DNA from 2 places in the Cellulosimicrobium funkei genome. Region 1 is predicted to be linked to the other one. Evidence: riboswitches for the same ligand, from Rfam matches in the RefSeq annotation. Region 1 holds a riboswitch; the other holds the start of a gene.
What was found. A riboswitch is a leader RNA that binds a small molecule or an ion and turns the genes downstream of it on or off. The one in region 1 is predicted to bind S-adenosylmethionine.
Positions count from the first base shown of each region.

Region 2: linked by a shared signal. The riboswitch ahead of BXA05_RS05480 (methylenetetrahydrofolate reductase) and the one ahead of BXA05_RS01835 (NADPH-dependent FMN reductase) in region 1 are both predicted to bind S-adenosylmethionine.

Region 1 covers NZ_FTMI01000001.1:424,324-434,119, forward strand. Annotated here, with positions in the region: gene BXA05_RS01820 (organic hydroperoxide resistance protein) at 1-248, shown strand, start outside; gene BXA05_RS01825 (VOC family protein) at 311-745, opposite strand; gene gdhA (NADP-specific glutamate dehydrogenase) at 862-2,199, opposite strand; SAM riboswitch class IV at 2,426-2,528, shown strand; gene BXA05_RS01835 (NADPH-dependent FMN reductase) at 2,583-3,182, shown strand; gene BXA05_RS01840 (flavin reductase family protein) at 3,179-3,742, shown strand; gene BXA05_RS01845 (hypothetical protein) at 3,829-4,221, opposite strand; gene BXA05_RS01850 (aldo/keto reductase) at 4,334-5,359, opposite strand; gene BXA05_RS01855 (Dps family protein) at 5,609-6,094, shown strand; gene BXA05_RS01860 (MFS transporter) at 6,170-7,666, opposite strand; gene BXA05_RS01865 (M20/M25/M40 family metallo-hydrolase) at 7,695-9,113, opposite strand; gene BXA05_RS01870 (dipeptide ABC transporter ATP-binding protein) at 9,110-9,796, opposite strand, start outside.
Region 2 covers NZ_FTMI01000002.1:262,495-272,290, forward strand. Annotated here, with positions in the region: gene BXA05_RS05450 (VOC family protein) at 123-503, opposite strand; gene atpC (ATP synthase F1 subunit epsilon) at 693-1,010, shown strand; gene BXA05_RS05460 (VOC family protein) at 1,015-1,413, opposite strand; gene BXA05_RS05465 (DUF2630 family protein) at 1,506-1,754, shown strand; gene BXA05_RS05470 (hypothetical protein) at 1,805-2,056, shown strand; gene metE (5-methyltetrahydropteroyltriglutamate--homocysteine S-methyltransferase) at 2,114-4,615, opposite strand; gene BXA05_RS05480 (methylenetetrahydrofolate reductase) at 4,648-5,709, opposite strand; SAM riboswitch class I at 5,715-5,817, opposite strand; gene BXA05_RS05485 (sodium/solute symporter) at 6,029-7,552, opposite strand; gene BXA05_RS05490 (heavy metal transporter) at 7,549-8,004, opposite strand; gene BXA05_RS05495 (LytR/AlgR family response regulator transcription factor) at 8,001-8,810, opposite strand; gene BXA05_RS05500 (sensor histidine kinase) at 8,870-9,796, opposite strand, start outside.

The sequences.
Region 1 (9,796 bases):
CGGCGCTGAAGATGGTCGCGGCGCAGCGCAAGGTCCCCGTGGCCGACTCGGCCGTCGTCGCCGAGGTCGACCTCGTCCCGACCGGCGACGGCGGCTTCTCGCTCGGCGCGACGCTGCACGTCGAGCTCGGGGGCGGCGTCACCCAGGACGTCGCCGAGGAGCTCGCGGAGGCCGCGCACGCCGTCTGCCCGTACTCGCTCGCGACCCGGGGCAACATCCCGGTCACCGTCCGCACGACGGTCGCGTAGGGCACCCCTCGGCACGACCGCCGGGGCCGGCTGGCGGAGCGGTCCGCGGGTCGGCCCGGCGGTCAGTCCAGGCAGAACTCGTTGCCCTCGACGTCCTGCATGACGATGCAGGACTCGTTCTCCTCGTCGGCGACCATCACGCGCACGCACGTCGCGCCGAGCGCGACGAGCCGGTCGCGCTCGGCCTCGAGCGCGGCGAGACGCTCGGCACCCACGAGCCCGGTGCCGGCACGCACGTCGAGGTGCACGCGGTTCTTGACGACCTTGCCCTCGGGGACACGCTGGAAGTACAGGCGCGGACCGGCCCCGGTGGGGTCGCTGCACGCGGACCACGCGTCCCGCTCTGTGGCCGGGAGGGAGGCCTCGGCGTCGTCCCAGGTGCTGAAGCCCTCCGGGGGCGGCGCCGGGACGTAGCCCAGCACCTCGCACCAGAACCGGGCGACGCGCCGTGGCTGCGCGCAGTCGAACGTGACCTGGACCTGCCTGACCGTCGCCATCCGGCCACCCTAGGCGCCCGACCCTTCTCGGCCGGAGGGCTTTTCACGGGCGCACGACGGCCGCCGATGCCACCGCTCCGCGCGGGGCACCGACGGCCGTCGTCGTGCGGCTCGGGTCAGATGACGCCGAGCGCGAGGATCGCGTCGGCGACCTTGGTGAAGCCCGCGATGTTGGCGCCGAGCACGTAGTTGCCGGGCGTGCCGTACTCGTCGGCCGTCTCGACGCAGCGGTCGTGGATGCCCGCCATGATCTGCGCGAGGCGGTCCTCCGTGTACTCGAAGGACCACGCGTCGCGCGACGCGTTCTGCTGCATCTCGAGGGCCGACGTCGCGACGCCGCCCGCGTTGGCTGCCTTGCCCGGCGCGAAGAGGACGCCCGCCTCCTGGAGCAGCGCGACGGCGCTCGGCGTCGTGGGCATGTTGGCGCCCTCCGCGACCGCGACGACGCCGTTCGCGACGAGCTGCTTGGCCGCCGCCTCGTCGAGCTCGTTCTGCGTCGCGCACGGGAGCGCGACGTCGCACGGCACGTCCCAGATGGACCCGTCGGTGACGACGCGGGCCCCGGGGCGGCGCGCGGCGTAGTCGGCGACGCGCCCGCGCTCGACCTCCTTGATCTGGCGCAGGAGCTCGAGGTCGACCCCGGCCTCGTCGACGACGTACCCCGACGAGTCGGAGAACGCGACCACGTTCGCGCCGAGCTGCTGCGCCTTGGCCGTCGCGTAGATCGCGACGTTGCCCGAGCCCGAGACGACGACGCGGCGCCCGTCGAGCTCCTGCCCGCGCGTCTCCAGCATGTTCTGCGCGAAGAGGACCGTGCCGTAGCCCGTGGCCTCCGTGCGGACGAGCGAGCCGCCCCACGAGATGCCCTTGCCCGTGAGGACGCCGGACTCGTACCGGTTGGTGATGCGCTTGTACTGCCCGAAGAGGTAGCCGATCTCGCGGCCGCCCACGCCGATGTCGCCCGCGGGGACGTCCGTGTTCTCGCCGATGTGCCGGTAGAGCTCCGTCATGAACGACTGGCAGAACCGCATGACCTCGCCGTCGGACCGCCCGCGCGGGTCGAAGTCGGAGCCGCCCTTGCCGCCGCCGATGGGCATGCCCGTGAGCGAGTTCTTGAAGATCTGCTCGAAGCCGAGGAACTTCACGATGCCCAGGTAGACCGACGGGTGGAACCGCAGGCCGCCCTTGTACGGGCCGAGCGCGGAGTTGAACTCGACGCGGAAGCCGCGGTTGATCTGCACGCGCCCGGTGTCGTCCACCCACGGGACCCGGAAGATGATCTGGCGCTCCGGCTCGCACACGCGCTCGAGGACGGCGGCCTCGACGTAGCGCGGGTGCTTGCGCAGCACGGGGCCGAGCGAGTCGAAGACCTCGCGCACGGCCTGGTGGAACTCGGCCTCGCCGGGGTTGCGACGCAGGACCTCGTCGTAGACGGACTGCAGTCGGCTGTCCATGGGTACTCCTCGTCTGACGCGGGCGGAACTCCTGCTGACGGTACGCCTGTGCCAGAAGCTCCCGTCACACCGTCTCACTCCGCGCGCACCGGCACGGGCGGCCGCAGCGCACGAGCGACCGCACGGGGCGGCACAGGAGTCACCGACGACGACACATCCGTCCACCCACTGAGAAACCCTACCGATCTGGTGCAGTTTCTCGGGGCGGTTGCTATACCCGTCCCCAGGTCACGAGCGCCAGCGCCAAGCCCCGGCTCGCTGGCCGGCAACCCCCTGTCACGGCGGGGTGCTCCGGGAGATGACCAGGCCGGGCCCGGCCTGCCCCGCCACCGGCGAGGACGGCCCGCACGGCAAGCGTGATCGACGACTACTGCGAGGTGCACATGACCCACCACCCCACCCACCCGACGGTGCTCGCCGTCTCGGGCAACCCGCGGCCCGGCTCGCGCACGCTCGGCGCCGCCGAGACGGTCGCGCGCCGCGTCGCCGACCTCCTCGGCGCGGACGACGTCGCCACGGTCGACCTGGCGTCGCTCGCCGGCGAGGTGCTCGCCGCCGACCACCCGGCGGCCGACGCCGCCCGTGAGCAGCTCGCCCGGGCGACCGTCGCCGTCGTGGCGACGCCGGTCTACAAGGCGTCCTACACCGGGCTGCTGAAGGCCTTCCTCGACCTCTACGGCCCCGACGGGCTCGCGGGCGTCGTCGTGGTCCCGCTCGTCGTGTCCGGGAACCCGGCGCACGCGCTCGTCGGGGAGGTGCACCTGCGACCCGTGCTCGTCGAGCTCGGCGCCGTCGTCCCGACCCGGTCGCTCACGGTCACCGAGCCGCAGCTCGCGGACCTGGGACCGGTCGTGGACGCGTGGCTCGCGCGCGAGGGCGACGCCCTGCGCCGCGCCACGGCGCAGCTCCCCCCGGCGGAGGACCGCCCGTCGGCCCGCACCGACGCAGCCGTCGCCGACGCGTTCGCGGGGGTGGCCCGATGACCGCCGAGCTCACCCACCTGGAGGCCCTCCTGGCCGAGCAGGACGAGCCCCAGCTCTCCCCCGACGAGTACAAGGCCGTGTTCCGCGGCCACCCCGCGGGCGTCGCCGTCGTCGCGCTCGAGCACGGCGACCGCCTCGTCGGCTTCACCGCGACGTCGGTCATCTCCGTCTCGGCCGCGCCCCCGCTGCTCGCGTTCTCGCTCGCGTCCACGTCGTCGTCGTGGCCCGCGGTCTCGACGGCGCGCACGCTGACCGTGAGCTTCCTCGCGGACCACCAGGACGACGTCTCGGCCCGGTTCGCGACGAGCGGCATCGACCGGTTCGCGGACGGCGGCTGGTCGCGCCTGCCGACGGGCGAGCCCGTGATCGACGGCGCGCTGTCGTGGGTGCGCGGGCGGGTCGTCCAGCGCACCCCGGTGGGCGACTCCTACCTCGTCTCGCTGCGCGCGCTCGCGTCGAGCGTCGGCGCCGCGCCCGGGGCGTCGCGGGAGGCGGCGGCGTCGCCGCTCGTCTACCACGACCGCACCTACCACCGGATCGGCGACCACTCCGCGCTCTGAGCGCACGGACGGGCGAGGGGCCCGACGGCGGAGGTCCCGCCGTCGGGCCCCTCGCCCGTCCCGTGCCGCCCCTCACGGGTGGTCCGTCACCAGCTCCAGCCGCGCGCGCTGAGCTCGAGCTCCTCCCGGAACCGCTCGTCGTCGCCGGTGCGGAAGCCCGCGCGCAGGGGCGCGTCCGCGACCGGGAGCCCCGTGAGCCGACAGGCCTCGCGCAGCAGCGCGTCGTAGGCGCCCTGGACCGCGAGGTAGTGGTGGGCGCGCGCGTAGACGTCCGGGTCGGCCTCGATGCGCCGGAGCTCCGCGGCGAGCGCGGTGAGCCGCACCTGGAGCGCGAGCGTCGTCAGCGGGTCCGGCGCCGCGGCGGCACGACGGCCCGCGCCCGCCCGGTGGCTCGGAGGCCGCCCGGCCCGGCGCAGCACCCACCACGCGGCGGCGGCCGTGCACGCCGTCGCGCACCAGATCATGAGCAGCCACGACATCGGAGCCGACCTCTGCGCGGGGAGACCCACAGGACCTCTCCAGTCTAGGTCTCCCCGGCCCCGCGAGGCAGGGTGGGCGGCCCCCTGTCCTCGCCGCCGCCCGCGCGGCGGGTCAGCCGTCGAGGAGGTCCGGCTGCGGGTGCCGCACGCCCTGGACGGCCGCGCGCGGGATCGCCGCGCCGATCGTCGCGACGTCGTCCGGCGTCAGCTCGACCGCGGCCGCCGCGACGTTCTGCTCCAGGTACGCGACGCGCTTCGTCCCCGGGATCGGGACGACGTCGTCGCCCTGCGCGAGGAGCCACGCGAGCGCGAGCTGTGCCGTCGTGACGCCGTGCTCCGCGGCGAGCTGCTCCAGGGAGCGCACGAGGCCGCGGTTGTGCTCGAACGCCTCGCCGGCGTACCGGGCGTGGGCGCGGCGCACGTCGTCCTCCGCGAAGCCGTCGGTGGCGTCCACGGTCCCGGTGAGGATGCCCCGGCCGAGCGGCGAGAAGGGCACGAAGCCGACCCCGAGCTCGCGCAGCGTCGGCAGCACCTCGTCCTCCGGGTCGCGCGTCCACAGCGAGTACTCGCTCTGCACGGCCGTCACGGGGTGCACGGCGTGCGCGCGGCGCACGGTCGCGGCGGACGGCTCCGAGAGACCGATGCCGCGGACCTTCCCGGCCTCCACGAGCTCGGCGAGCGCGCCCACCGTGTCCTCGATCGGCACCTGGGGGTCGACGCGGTGCAGGTAGTACAGGTCGAGGCGGTCGGTGCCGAGGCGGCGCAGGCTCGCGTCGACTGCGGCACGGACGTACTCGGGGCGGCCGTCGACCGGACGCCCGTCGGGGTGGCCGCCCGCGGGCGGGAGCCCGAACTTCGACGCGAGGACGATCTCGTCCCGGTGCGGCCCGAGGACCCGGCCGAACAGCTCCTCGTTGCGGCCGTGGCCGTAGACGTCGGCCGTGTCGAAGAGCGTCACGCCGAGATCGAGCGCGCGGAGCAGCACGGCCTCGGCCTCCGCGGCGTCCGCGGGGCCGTAGGCGTCGGTGACGGACATCCCGCCGAACCCGACGGCGGAGACGGCGAGCGCCGCCCCGCCGGTGCCGAGCGTGCGCGACGGGAGGGTGCCGAAGGCGAGGGTCCGGGAGGTGTCGGTCATGGCCCCAGCGGACCACCGCGCGCCGCCCGGGGCAAGGCCGGACGCCGTCCTCTCACCTGGCGAGAGGACGTGACGCGCCACGCTGCGGCTCGGCGCGCGACGAGCCCCGCCGCAGGTCAGGCACGCCTCTCCTTGCTGGCGGGCGCGCGGAATGCCACCTAGTCTGGAATCGTTCAAGTGAACGGCACCGACGGAAGCCGGGTGACCGCCGCACGATTCCGGGCGACCCCCGAGAGAGCGAGGAGCACCATGTCCGCACCCACCATCCACCGCACGACGGCCCGCTTCGAGGCGTCGGAGAAGCTCCGCGCCCACCTGCAGCGCGTGCTCGTCGCGCTCGTCGACCTGCACGTCCAGGGCAAGCAGGCCCACTGGAACGTCACGGGCCGCGGGTTCCGCGACCTGCACCTCCAGCTCGACGACGTCGTGGACGCCGCGCGCGAGCACAGCGACACCGTCGCCGAGCGCATGCGCGCGCTCCAGGTCGTGCCCGACGGCCGCACCGAGACCGTCGCGACGACGACGGACCTCTCGCCGTACCCGGCCGGCCTCGTGTCGGTCGGCGACACGGTCGACGCGGTCGTCGAACGCATCGCGCAGACGGTCGAGGTCGTCCGCGCCGTGCACGACGACGTCGACGCCGAGGACCCGACGAGCGCCGACATCCTGCACGAGATCATCGCCGACCTGGAGAAGCAGGCCTGGTTCCTCTCCTCGGAGAACCGCGAGGCCTGACCCGTCCGGCACCGCGCCGTCGAGCCGCAGGCCGTGGGGGAGGACACCGGGTGTCCTCCCCCACGGCCTGCGGCTCTATCTGGTGGCGGGGCGGGCGAGACGCTCGTCGAGCCACGATGCCGCCCAGGCGACGAGGGCGAGGGCCGCGACGGCGGAGCTGACGGCGACGAGGCCGTCGCGGTGCGCGTCGAGGAGACCCGGGGCCGCGCCGTCGGTCCGGGCCACGAAGGCGCCGGTCATCGCGGCGATGCAGACGGTGGCCGCGACGCGCTGCACGAGCTGGAGCGCCGCCCCCGCGACGCCGCGCTCGGTGCCGGGCGCCCCCTCCAGGGTGAGCGTCTGGTTGGGCGAGATCGTCAGCCCCGCGGCGACACCCGTGAGCACCTGGGAGACGACGAGCGCGGCGACCACGGCCGCCGTGGGCGCGACGCCGACGGCGAGCGCCGTGCCCACGGCGACGAGGGCCTTCGCCCCGACGGCGACGGTGACGCCGCGCCGACCGAACCGCCGGAACGACCGCCACGAGAGGTTCGCCGCCACCACCGACGCGACGGCGCCCGGCGTCGTCACGAGGCCGGCTTGGACCGGGCTGAGGCCCGCGCCGTCCTGCAGGAAGAGCATGAGGACCGCCGAGTAGCCGAGCGCGGCCCCGAAGCTGAACGCCGCGACGACGCACCCCAGCACGTAGGTGGGGGAACGCAGGAGCCCCGGGACGAGCACCGGCGCCCGGCCACGCCGCGCGTAGCGCGGCTCCCACACGACGAGCCCCCCGACGGCGGCCACGAGCACCCCGAGCGAGACCGGCAGCACGACGGCGCGCGGCCCGTCGGCGACGAACGGGACGAGCAGGCCCAGGGTCACGAGGGTGACGAGCACGAGGCCCACGACGTCGAAGCCCGCCCCGACCCGACTGCCGCGCGACCGGCCCCCGCGGCCGCCGTCCGTGCTCGCACCAGCCCGGCCCTCTCCCGCGACGCCAGGTCCGGCGTCCCCCGGCCGCAGCGCTCGCAGGGCGACCACCATGACCGCCAGCCCGAGCGGCGCGGCGAGCCCGACCGCGGCGCGCCACCCCGCCGCCGGTCCGAGCGCGGACAGGATGCCGCCACCGACGAGCGGGGACAGGACCATGGCGAACGCCCCCGTCGAGGCGTAGGCGCCGAGCGCACGCGCGCGAGCCGGTCCGGCGTAGTGGTCCTGGAGCAGGCCGATGACCTGCGGGTTCGCGGTCCCGGCGCCGGCTCCTTGGAGCAGGCGCGCGGCGACGAGCACGTCGGCGTCGGAGGCCGTCGCGCCGACCAGGCTCCCCACGGCGAACAGCCCGAGCCCGACGGCCAGCGGTCCGCCGCGACCGAGCCGGTCGCCGAGGCGGCCGGCCGGGACGAGCGCGAGCCCGAAGGTCAGGGAGTACCCGGCGAGGATCCACTGGAGCTGGGCGGTCGTCGCGCCGAGCTCGGCCCGCAGCGCCGGCGCCGCGACGGTGAGGATCGCGGAGTCGAGCAGCGTGACGAACCCGGTCGCGAGGCAGACCCGCAGCACGGCCCGCGACGCGCGCCCGCCCGCGGTCACCGCCACGGCGGGGCGCCGACGCCGGGACGACCGCTCACCCGAGGTAGCTCGTGACGACGTCGTGCAGCGCGGTGGCCGTGAGGCCGAGGGACTCGACGTCGACGCGCTCGTCGTTCCCGTGGAACAGGGACCGGAAGACCCCGGGGTCCCACTGCTCGCTGAGCAGCCCGAACCCGTAGGCCGGCACGCCGCGACGGCGGAAGAAGCGCCCGTCCGTGCCGCCCGTACCGAGGACCGGCACGACGTCGGCGCCCGCGTGCGCGCGCACGGCCCGCTCGATCGCCGCGTACGCCGCGCCGTCGGTGGGCGACTGCGAGGCCTCGCCGAACCAGTCCCCCTCGACGTGCACGTGCTCGCGCAGGTCGCCGAGCGCGTCGTCGAGCAGGTCGGCGACGTCCTGGGGCGTCGCGCCCGGCAGGACGCGGATGTCGAGCGTGACCTCGGCGAGCCCGGGGATGACGTTGGGCTTCGACCCGGCGTGCAGCACGGTCGGCGCGACGGTCGTGTGGGTCGTGGCGTGCGCGACGGACGCGAGCGCACCGAGCGCGGGCAGCGCGTCGTCGATCCGCGCGGGGTCGAGCAGCGCGGCCCGCACGTCGGGCGCGAGGTCGAGCGCGTCGACGTAGCGGCGCCACAGGTCTCCGATGACGACGGGGCCGCGGTGCGCGGTGATCCGCCGCACGGCCTCGGCCGCGAGCACGATCGCGTTGAGCGACCCGTACGGCCCCGACCCGTGCCCCGGCCGACCGACGACGCGAAGCCGGCGCCCCGCGCCGCCCTTCTCCCCCACCGCGACCGTGCGGCTCCCCCGGGGCCCGAGCGGCACCCCGCCCGACTCCGTGAGGACCGCGTCGACGTCCACGAGGTCGTACCGGTGCTGCGTGATCCAGTCGACCCCCCACGTGCTGCCGTGCTCCTCGTCGGCGACGGCGGCGAGCACGAGGTCGCCGCGCAGCCGATGCCCGCTCTCCGCGATCGCCCGCGTGACGACCGTGAACGCCGACGTGAGCCCGAGCATGTCGATCGCGCCCCGGCCCCAGACCCAGCCGTCGACGAGCTCGCCGCCGAACGGGTCGCGCGTCCACCCCTCCGGCTCGACCGGGACGACGTCGGTGTGCCCGACGAGCGCGAGCGACGGGGCACCGGGGTCGGTGCCGCGCAGGCGCGCGACGAGCGACGTGCGACCGGGCTGCGGCTCGACCCACTCGACCTCGAGGCCCAGACCGTCGAGCACGTCCGCGACGGCGCGCGCGTTGCGGGCCTCGTGCCCCGAGCCGACGGTGCCGTCGTTGACGCACCCGTTGCGGATCATCGCCTGGAGCAGCTCGGTGGTGCGGCCCGCGAGCTCGGTGCGCGACGGCGCGGGGGCGGGCTCCGCGAGCACGCGCGGCCCGGGCGTCGCCCTGGTCCCGGGCCGGGTGCCGGGCGCTGCGGGTCGTGCGGCGACGGTCATCGTGCGCTCCCTGCTGTCGTGGACGACGCCCGGCGCGCGTCCTGGAGCGCGCGGCGGCCGGGGATGGCCGCGACGAGCTCACGCGTGTACTCCTCCTGCGGGTCGAGCAGGATCTGCTCGGCCGCCCCCTGCTCGACGACGCGCCCGCGGTGCATGACGCCGACGTGGTCGGACACCTGCCGCACGACGGCGAGGTCGTGCGAGATGAACAGGTACGCGAGCCCGTGCTCGGCCTGGAGCCGCACGAGCAGCTCGAGGATCTGCGCCTGCACGGACACGTCGAGCGCCGAGACGGGCTCGTCGAGCACGACGAGCGCCGGGTTCAGGGCGAGCGCCCGCGCGATGGCGACGCGCTGGCGCTGCCCGCCCGAGAGCTCGCGCGGTCCCCGGCGGAGCACGTCGGGCGGGAGCGCGACGTCCTCGACGAGCGCACGCGCCCGGTCGGCGCGCTCGGACGGCGACCCGACCCGGTACGCCCGGAGCGGCTCGGTGACGATCTGCTCGACGGTGAACCGCGGGTCGAGCGACGCGTACGGGGACTGGTAGACCACCTGGAAGCCGCGGCGCAGCGACCGCAGCCGCTCGCCGCGTGCCGTCGTGATGTCCTCGCCGGCGAACTCCACCGTGCCCGCGGTGGGCCGCTCCAGCCGGAGGGCGAGGCGCGCCGTCGTGCTCTTGCCCGA
Region 2 (9,796 bases), on a different contig from region 1:
CACGACGGACGGCTGCCCTCGGCAACCGTCACCCTCGATGGTGCTCCTCGGCACCCGCCGTCGTCAACGTGATTGCCGCCGGGCTGCCGCGCGACCCGGGGCCCGACGGCCGACGTCGCCCCTCAGGACGTCGCCCAGACACCCAGCTCGTTGCCGCTCGGGTCGAGGAAGTGGAACCGGCGGCCGCCGGGGAACTCGTACGGGCCCTCGACCACCTCCCCGCCCGCGTCCCGCACGGCGGCGAGCGTCGCGTCGAGGTCTTCGGAGAACAGCAGGACGAACGGACCGCCGCGGGTCACGTCGCCCGACTCGGCCAGGCGTAGACCGCCGGCCTCGTCCGCGCCGGACTCTGCCGCCGTGCGGATCCCGGAGTACCCGGGGCCGTAGGGGACGAACTCCCAGCCGAAGGCCGCGCCGTAGAAAGCCTGCGCGGCGGCGAGGTCGGTCACGGGGAGCTCGACGTAGTCGATCGAGTGGTGGATGCCGTGCGCGTGGGTGCTCATGCGCCCATCGTGACGTGGGCCACCCACGGTCGCCGCGCGGGCCGCCCGCGGGCCGCTCGCAGGCACCACCGCGGCGGGCGCTTCCCCGGTGACCTTCGACCCCGACCGGGTGACGAAGTGCCGGGCCCGGCGAGCGGGTCGCCCGGCCAGACTCGGAGGTTCCGCCGTCCACCGTCCGGGAGGAACTCCGTGCCCGTCGCCCTGCCGCCCCCGTCCGAGACCGCCGCACCCGCCGGGGAGCGGCTGGTGTCCGTGGAGGTGGTGGTGCCGTCCGGGGTGTTCTGGGCGGGGGAGGCGCGGAGCGTGACGGTCCCGGCGGCGTCGGGCACGCTGGGCATCCTGCCGCGGCACCAGCCGGTCGCGGCGTCGCTCACGGCGGGCCGGGTGCGTCTGCGCACCCCGGACCGCCCGACGGCCGAGCTGCGGATCGGGGGCGGGTTCCTCGTCGTCGACCAGGACGAGGTGACGATCCTCGCGGACGACGCGACGTGGGTGCCGGCCCGCTAGCCCGCTACGCGGGGTCGGTCGTCGTCCCGAGCTGCACGACGACGACCCGGTGCCCGTCCGGGTCGTGGACGTGCGCGAACCGGTCGCCGGTCTCGGCGTCGGCGTCGGGCCCGACGAACGGCTCGACCCCGGCCGCGGCGAGGCGCCCGAGGGTCGCGTCGAGGTCGTCGACGTAGAGCACGAGGTTGGGCAGGCCGTGCCGCACGAGCGGGGCACCGCCCTCGGGGAGCGGCACGAGCCACAGACCCGGCTCGTCGACGCGCCCCGGGCCGACGTGGAGGAGCGGGAACCCCTCGGTCTCCCCCTGGAACAACGTGCGGAAGCCGAACCCGTCGGCCCAGAACGCGGCGCTCGCGTCGAGGTCGCGGCAGAGCAGGACCGTGCGCCCGATCGTCGTCGTCATGCGACGAGCCTAGGGCGCACCGCCGACGCCGCGTCCGCGTGGGGCCCGGCCTCCCGGGGCGCGCCCGCGCCGTCGGGCATACCGTGGACGGCATGGCGACCGACGGCGGCATCCGCAGGACGATCAGCGACCTCGTGGCGCAGGAGCGCGAGCTCCGCGAGCAGCTCGCGCAGGGTGAGATCACCGGGGGCCAGGAGCACGAGAGGCTCCGGGCGATCGAGGTCGAGCTCGACCAGTGCTGGGACCTGCTGCGCCAGCGCGGCGCCGCGCGCGAGTTCGGCGGCGACCCGGATGCGGCGACCGTGCGAGACCCCGGTACGGTGGAGAACTACCTGGACTGATCGCCGACGGCGACGTCCGGCTCCCGTTCCGACCTCAGAAGGAGAAACCCATGACCACGTCCAGCGAGCAGGCGGCGCAAAGCCCCCTCCCCACCGGGACCGAAGGGCGCGACATCCCCGGTCACGCGGGCGCGGTCGCACGGTTCGTCGTGGCGTTCGCGCTGTTCGTCGGCGGGCTCGTGCTCATGGGGTCGGGCATGTCCGGCGTCGACGGCGGCGTCTGGCTCTTCGTGGGCGGCCTCGCGGCGGCGACGCTCGCCTTCGCCCTCCCGATGGCGGGCACGGGCACGACCGAGCGCTGACCCCCTCGACGCGGAGGCCGGGTCCCGACGGGACCCGGCCTCCGGCGTCTCCCGGGGTCAGCCGAGCGTGGCCCGGACGGCCTTCGCCGCGGTGACGAGGTGCTCGAGCGACGGCACGGTCTCCTCGTAGCGGCGGGTCTTCAGGCCGCAGTCCGGGTTGACCCAGACGACGCGCGGGTCGATCGACTTCACCGCGAGCTCCAGCAGCTCGGTGACCTCCTCCGTCGAGGGCACGCGCGGGCTGTGGATGTCGTAGACGCCCGGCCCGATGCCGCGGGAGTACCCGGCGTCGCGCAGCTCCGGCACGATCTCCATCCGCGAGCGCGCCGCCTCGACCGACGTCACGTCGGCGTCGAGGCCGTCGATCGCGCCGATGACCTCGCCGAACTCCGAGTAGCACAGGTGCGTGTGGATCTGCGTCGCCGCCTCCACGCCCGACGTCGCGAGCCGGAACGACCCGACGGACCAGTCGAGGTACGCCGGCTGGTCCGCGCGGCGCAGCGGCAGGAGCTCGCGCAGCGCGGGCTCGTCGACCTGGACGATCCCGATGCCGGCGGACTCGAGGTCCGCGATCTCGTCGCGCAGCGCGAGGCCCACCTGGTTCGCCGTGTCGCCGAGCGGCTGGTCGTCGCGCACGAACGACCACGCGAGGATCGTCACGGGCCCGGTGAGCATGCCCTTGACGGGCTTCTCGGTGAGCGACGCCGTGTACGCGGACCACTCGACCGTGATCGGCGCGGGCCGCGTGACGTCGCCCCACAGGATCGGCGGGCGCACGCAGCGCGACCCGTACGACTGCACCCAGCCGTTCGCCGTGACGGCGAAGCCGTCGAGGTGCTCCGCGAAGTACTGCACCATGTCGTTGCGCTCCGGCTCGCCGTGCACGAGCACGTCGAGGCCCAGCTCCTCCTGGAGCGCGACGACGCGCGCGATCTCCTCGCGCATCGCGGTCGTGTAGTCCGCGTCCGCGAGCTCGCCCTTCGTCCACAGCGCGCGGGCGCGGCGGATCTCGGGCGTCTGCGGGAACGACCCGATCGTCGTCGTGGGCAGCAGCGGCAGGTGCAGACGCTCCTGCTGCGCCGCCGCGCGCTCGGCGTAGTCGCCGCGCGCGAAGTCCGCGTCGGTCAGCGCGGCCGCGCGCTCGCGCACCGCGGGCACGACGACGCCGCTCGCCGCCGCGCGCGACGCCACCGCCGCGCGGGACGCCTCGATCTCCGCCGCGACGGCGTCGCGACCCTCGGTCAGCGCGCGGGCGAGCGTCGCGACCTCGCCGACCTTCTGGTCCGCGAACGCGAGCCAGTCGCGCAGGCGCGGGTCGAGCGTGGTGCCCGACGCCGTGCCGGGCTCGGCGAACGTCTCGTCCTCGACGTCGTGCGGCACGTGCAGCAGCGACGTCGACGTGCCGACGGCGACCGCGCCCGCACCGAGGCTGCGCGCGGCGGTCAGCGTGTCGAGCTTTGCCGAGAGGTCGGCGCGCCACACGTTGTGCCCGTCGATCGCGCCGACGACGAGCGTCTTCGTCAGGAGGTCGTCGTAGGGCGAGTCCGGAAGGTCCGCACGGACGGCGTCGATCGCGATCGCTTCGACGTCCGTGCCCGCGAGGGCCGCCAGGAAGTCGAAGGTCGCGCCGTCGCCGTCCGGCGACGTCTCCAGCCCGCCGAACGGCGTGGCGACGAGGATCGCGGGCCGCGCGTCCTGCGCCGAACCAGGGGTTGCCGCCGGGTTTGCGGACGAGGCCGCCGAAGACCCCGGGCTCGGCACCGGGCGGAGGTCGGTCGCGAGGGCGCGGTACGCGGACCCCACGGCGGCGGCGAGCTCGGTGAACGGCACGTCGACCGAGTCGGTGACGAGGATCGGCTCGTCGAGCTGGACCCACGGCGCCCCCGCCGCGGCGAGCGCGCGCAGCAGGTCGGCGTAGGCGGCGACGACGTCGTCGAGGCGGTCGAGCGGCGAGTACCCGGCGGGCGCGTCGTCCGCGGCCTTGGACAGCGCGAGGAACGTCACCGGCCCGACGACGACGGGCCGCGTCACGACGCCGGCTTCCTTCGCCTCGACGAACTCGCGCACGACGCGGTCGTCGACGAAGCGGATCGGGGTGTCCGGGCCGATCTCGGGGACCAGGTAGTGGTAGTTCGTGTCGAACCACTTGGTCATCTCGAGCGGGGCGTCGTCCCCCTGGCCGCGCGCCACGGTGAAGTAGCCCGCGAGGTCGAGGCGACCGGCGTCGTCGGTCAGCGACGCGAACCGCGACGGGACCGCCCCGAGGGAGGCGGCGACGTCGAGCACCTGGTCGTAGAAGGAGAACGAGCCGGGGACGGACGCGTCGTCGGCGCCGAGGCCGAGGTCGACGAGCCGGCGGACGGTCGCGAGGCGCAGCTCGCGGGCCGTGGCCTCGAGCTCCTCGGCCGAGGTCTTGCCGGCCCAGAACGCCTCGACGGCCTTCTTCAGCTCGCGGCGGCGACCGATGCGCGGGTAGCCGAGCACGGTGCCGGCGGGAAAGGCGGTACCGGCGGGAGAAGCGACCGGGTTCTGGGTAGGGGAGGGTACGGAAGTGTCCATGATCGAAACCTCTTGCTGGTCCGGAGGACCGGTCAGACGGGCGCGCCGTGCGTGGCGGCGCTCGTCGTGGGCAGGGAGGTGCCGGTGACCCACGGCCCGCTGGCCAGGTCCGGGACGAGCGGGGCGGCGGCGGCGCTGGCGCCGCCCCCGGTCCCGACCGACCCGCCGCCGAGGTGGACACCCTCGAGCAGGTCAAGAGCGGCGCGGTGCTTGTTGAACGTGTACACGTGCAGACCGGGCGTGCCCGCGTCGAGGACGCGCTGCGCGAGGTCGACCGAGTACGCGATCCCGTAGGCGTGCTGCGCCTCCGGGTCGGGCAGGGCGTCGAGCGCGTCCAGCAGGCGCTGGGGCGCGCGCACGCCCGTGAGCTCCTCGACGCGACGGAGCCGCGCGGGCTCCGTCGTGGGCAGCAGCCCGGCGAGGATGGGGATCGTCACGCCGGCCGCACGGGCCTCGGCGACGAAGTCGGTGTACGACGACGCGTCGTAGAAGAGCTGCGTGATCGCGAAGCTCGCGCCGGCCTGCTGCTTCTGCCAGAGGCGTCGCACCTCCTGGGTGCGCGTCGTGCCAGCGGCGGGGTTGCCGTCGCAGAACGTCGCGACGGCGATCGTCAGCGGCCGGGCCGCGCCGCGCAGCGCGACGGCCGGGTCGGACGCGCAGCGCGACGCCTCGACCTCGCGCAGCAGGGCGACGAGCTCGGTCGACGACCGGACGCCGTCCGGCGCGGGCTGCCAGTCCGGCTGGTCGCGCGGCGGGTCGCCCCGCAGGGCGAGGAAGCTCCGCACGCCCTCGTCGAGGAAGTCGGTGATGACCGACTCCACGTCCTCGCGCGACGCCCCGACGCAGGTGAGGTGCGCGATCGGCAGCACGGGCGTGCCCTGGAGCAGGCGTCCGACGACCTGGCGCGCGGTCGCGCGGTCGGTGCCCGCGGCGCCGTACGTCACGGACACGAAGTCGGGGTGCGTCGCGACGAGACGGCGTGCCGTCTCCCAGAACTTCGGGGCCGCGTCCGGTCGGCGCGGGGGCATGAGCTCGAACGACACCGTCGGCCGAGGACGGCCCGGACGGTGCGCGAAGGATGCCTCTGAGGTCATGCGTCACTCCATCGACCCTGGCGTTAGCACCTTTGTCCTCGGGAGGCTTCCGTCGGCGGGTTGCTGCGGTGTCGTCGAGCCAGGACTCTCGACCGCTCTGGATGGTTGGCACGATCCTACGACCCATCCGACATGCGGTCGAGAGCGCCCGCCAGGTGAGATGCGGAGGGATCGGCCGGAGGCGTACCGGCGCCCCGCGCTACGGATCTCGGGCTCTCTACGCTACGAATTTCAGGTTTCCTACGCTACAGATTTCAGGTGCTCGAGCGAGGTCCCAGACACCGACCATGGCGACGGGTCGTCGTCGGCCTTGCAGGTCTCAGGCCCTCCGGCGCTCGGGCACGTGCAGGCGGCGGAGGAACCGGTCGGTGCGCAGCGGCGGCCCGCGCCGGTCGAGGAGCGACACGACGACGACGGTCGCCGTCGCGAGCGGGATGGTCCAGGCGGCGGGCTGGGCGAGCAGGGCGCGCACGACGCCGGGGACGCCGTCGGCCGTGCCGCCGGACGGGCTCCCGTACCCCGCGGCGACGAGCGCGGACGACGCGAGCAGCGCCGTCGCGCACAGGACGGCGCCCACGACCATGCCCGCCACCGCGCCGCGCGCGGTGAGGCCGCGCCACCACACGCCGAGCAGGATCACGGGGGAGAGGGCCGACGCGGCGAAGACGAACACCGTCCCGACGCTCGTCACGAGGCCCTGCGGGATGGTGACGAGCGCGAACGCGAGCGGGATGAGCGTGCACGCGACCGCCGACCAGCGGAAGGACCGCACGGTGCCGCCGAACAGGTCCTGGCTCACGACGCCCGCCAGCGCCACCACGAGCCCCGACGACGTCCCGAGGAACGCGGCGAACGCCCCGGCGACGACGAGCGCGGCGAGGAGCTCGCCGCCGAGCCCGGGCACGAGGCGGGTCGGCAGCGTGAGGACGACCGTGTCCGCGACCCCGGGCGCCGCGAGGTCGGGCGCGACGACCCGCGCCACGAGCCCGAGCGTGCTCGACACCATGTAGAAGACGCTGATCATGACGAGCACGACGACGGTCGTGCGGCGGGCCGAGCCGCCGTCGGGCGAGGTGTAGAAGCGCACGAGGACGTGCGGCAGGCCGGTCGTGCCGAGCAGGAGGGCGAGCAGGAGCGAGACGGTGGCGTACGCGTCGAGGCCGCCCGGCCCGGCCTCGTGGGGGAACACGGCGGCGGGGTCGAACGTGACGACGGCGCCGCCGGGCTCGAACGCCCCGCCGAGCGCCATGAGCACGAAGACGAGCGGCACCGCGAGCGCGGTGAGCTTGACCCAGAACTGGAACGCCTGGACGAACGTGATGGAGCGCATCCCGCCCGCGGCGACGACGGCGCTCACCACGACCGCGATCCCCACCGAGCCGACCCACGGCGGCACCGCGGCCACGCTCGTGATGACGAGCGCCGCCCCGTGGAGCTGCGGCACCACGTAGAGCCACCCGATGACGAGCACGAGCACGCTCGTCACGCGGCGCGCGACCACGGAGTCGAGCCGGGCGTGCACGAAGTCGGGGATCGTGTACGCGCCGCTGCGCCGCAGGGGGCCCGCGACGAACAGCAGGACGAGCAGGTAGCCCGCCGCGTACCCCACGGGGAACCAGAACGCCTCCGCGCCGGACAGCAGCACGAGGCCGGAGAGCCCGAGGAACGTGCCCGCGGACAGGTACTCGCCGCTGATCGCCGACGCGTTCCAGACCGGCCGCACGGTGCGCGACGCGACGAAGAAGTCGCTCGTGGTGCGCGAGATCCGCAGGCCGTAGAACCCGATGAGGCCGGTCGCGAGCAGGAGCAGCGCGATCGCGACGAGGGGCAGCGCGCTGGTCACGGCGCACCGCCGTCGTCGGGGCCGGGCTCGTCGGGCCCGCCCGCGCCCTCGGCGAGCGCGCGGTACCGGCGCTCGTTGCGCGCCGCCGCTACCGCGAAGACGACCGCGAACGCGACGATCACCGGGTAGAAGCCGTACGCGTGCACGAGCCACGGCAGCGGCACGCCGAGCAGCACGACGTCGTCCAGCGCGGGCACGCCGCTCATCGTCACCGTGAGCAGCGTGACGACCGCGAGGAACGACGCCACGCACGCCAGCCCGAGCCGGAGCTGGGCCCGCACGAGCCCGCGCGTGTAGGCGGTCGCGGCGTCGTCCGGCTCGCCGGAGCGTGCCGTGCCCGACGGCGCCCCACCCCCCGGGACGGCGCCCTCACCGGGGCCGGGGCGCGCCGCGGGGAGGTCGGTGGACCGGACGCGCACGCGCGCGTCCCGACGCGGGTCGGTGCCCGTCACGGCGCGCCCCGGTGCGGCCCGAGAAGCGCCTCGCGCACGGCGGGCACCATGCGGCGGCTCACCGGGACCTCGTGCCCGGCGACGACGAGCGCGGGCTGCGCCCCGCCGAACCGCGCCGCGGTCACGGCCGCGCGGTCCACGAGGTACGACCGGTGCACGCGCAGGAACCCCGCGGGCGCCCACCGCTCCTCGAGATCGGAGAGCGGCTCGCGCACGAGGAACTGCTCGGTGTCCGTCACGAGCCGGGAGTAGTCGCCCTGCGCCTGCACCCACCGCACCGCGCTGCGCCGGACGAGCCGCGTCGTCGTGCCGACCGTCACGACGAGCGTCTCCTCGGCCGGGGCCGCACCGCCCGCCGGGTCGCCGGCAACCGGCGGTGGAGCGGCGGCGCTCGCGGACGGTGCCGCCGCGTCGGTCGCGGGGGTGCGCCCCGCCGCGGTGCGCTCCGCGACCCGTTCGACGACGCGGTCGACCGCGCGCGTGAGCCGCTCGCGCCGCACGGGCTTGAGCACGTAGTCGACGGCCTCGACGTCGAACGCCTCCAGGGCGCGCGCCTCGTCGGCGGTGACGAACACGACCGCCGGGCGGTCGGCGAACCGCGAGAGCGCGCGGGCGAGGTCGAGGCCGGTCAGCCCCGGCATGTGGATGTCGAGGAACGCCGCGTCCACCGTGCGCGACGAGAGCTCGCGCAGCGCCTCGGAGCCGCTCGCGACCCCGCGCACGGTGCGCACGCGCGGGTCGCGGCGGAGCAGGGCCACGAGCTCGTCGAGCACAGGCCGCTCGTCGTCGGCGACGAGCACGTCCAGCCCGACGGCGTCGCCCGCCCCGCCGGGGAGACCGCCGGCCGGAGCCGGGTCCGGGGTGGTCACGGCACGCTCACCTCCGTCTCGTGCAGCGGCTGCGACCGCGGGACGCGCAGCCGCACGAGCGTGCCCGAGCCGGGCGCGGTCTCGATGTCGAGCGCGTGGTCGTCGCCGTAGAGCTGGCGCACGCGGGTGTCGACGTTGCGCAGGCCCACGTGCGTCGTGTCGCGCGACGTGAGGAGCTCGCGCACGACGGCCGGGTCCATGCCGACGCCGTCGTCCTCGACCGTGATCTCCGTCTGGGTGCCCTCGTCGCGCGCGGTGATGACGATCGTCCCGCCGTGCTCGCGCGGCTCCAGGCCGTGGCGCACGGCGTTCTCGACGAGGGGCTGCACGGAGAGGAACGGGATGACGGCCGTCAGCGACTCCGGCGCGATCTGCAGGGTGACGGCGAGGCGCTCGCCGAACCGGGCGCGCTCGAGCTCGACGTAGGAGTGGATCGAGCGCAGCTCGTCGGCGAGGGTCGTGAAGTCGCCGCGCCCGCGGAACGAGTAGCGCGTGAAGTCGGCGAAGTCGAGCACGAGGTCGCGCGCCCGCTCGGGGTCGGTGCTGATGAACGACGCGATGGCGCCGAGCGCGTTGTAGACGAAGTGCGGGCTGATCTGGGCGCGCAACGCGCGGAGCTCGGCCTGGGCGAGCGCCGTGCGCGACGCCTCCAGCTCGGCGAGCTCGAGCTGCGCCGCGCACCACTGCGCCACCTCGCCCGTCGCGCGCACGAGCGGCGGCCGCACGGTGTCGGCGAACGCGACGACGACACCGGCGACGCGCCCGCCCGCGACGACGGGCGCCCCGACGGCGTCCTCGACGTCGCCGCTCTCGACGTGGCGCCGCCCCGTGGCGAGGACGCGCTCGGCGACGCGCCGCGCGTCGGGCTCGAGCGTCGAGCTCCCGTCGAGGGCGACCGCCCCGTCCGCCGTGACGACGGCGAG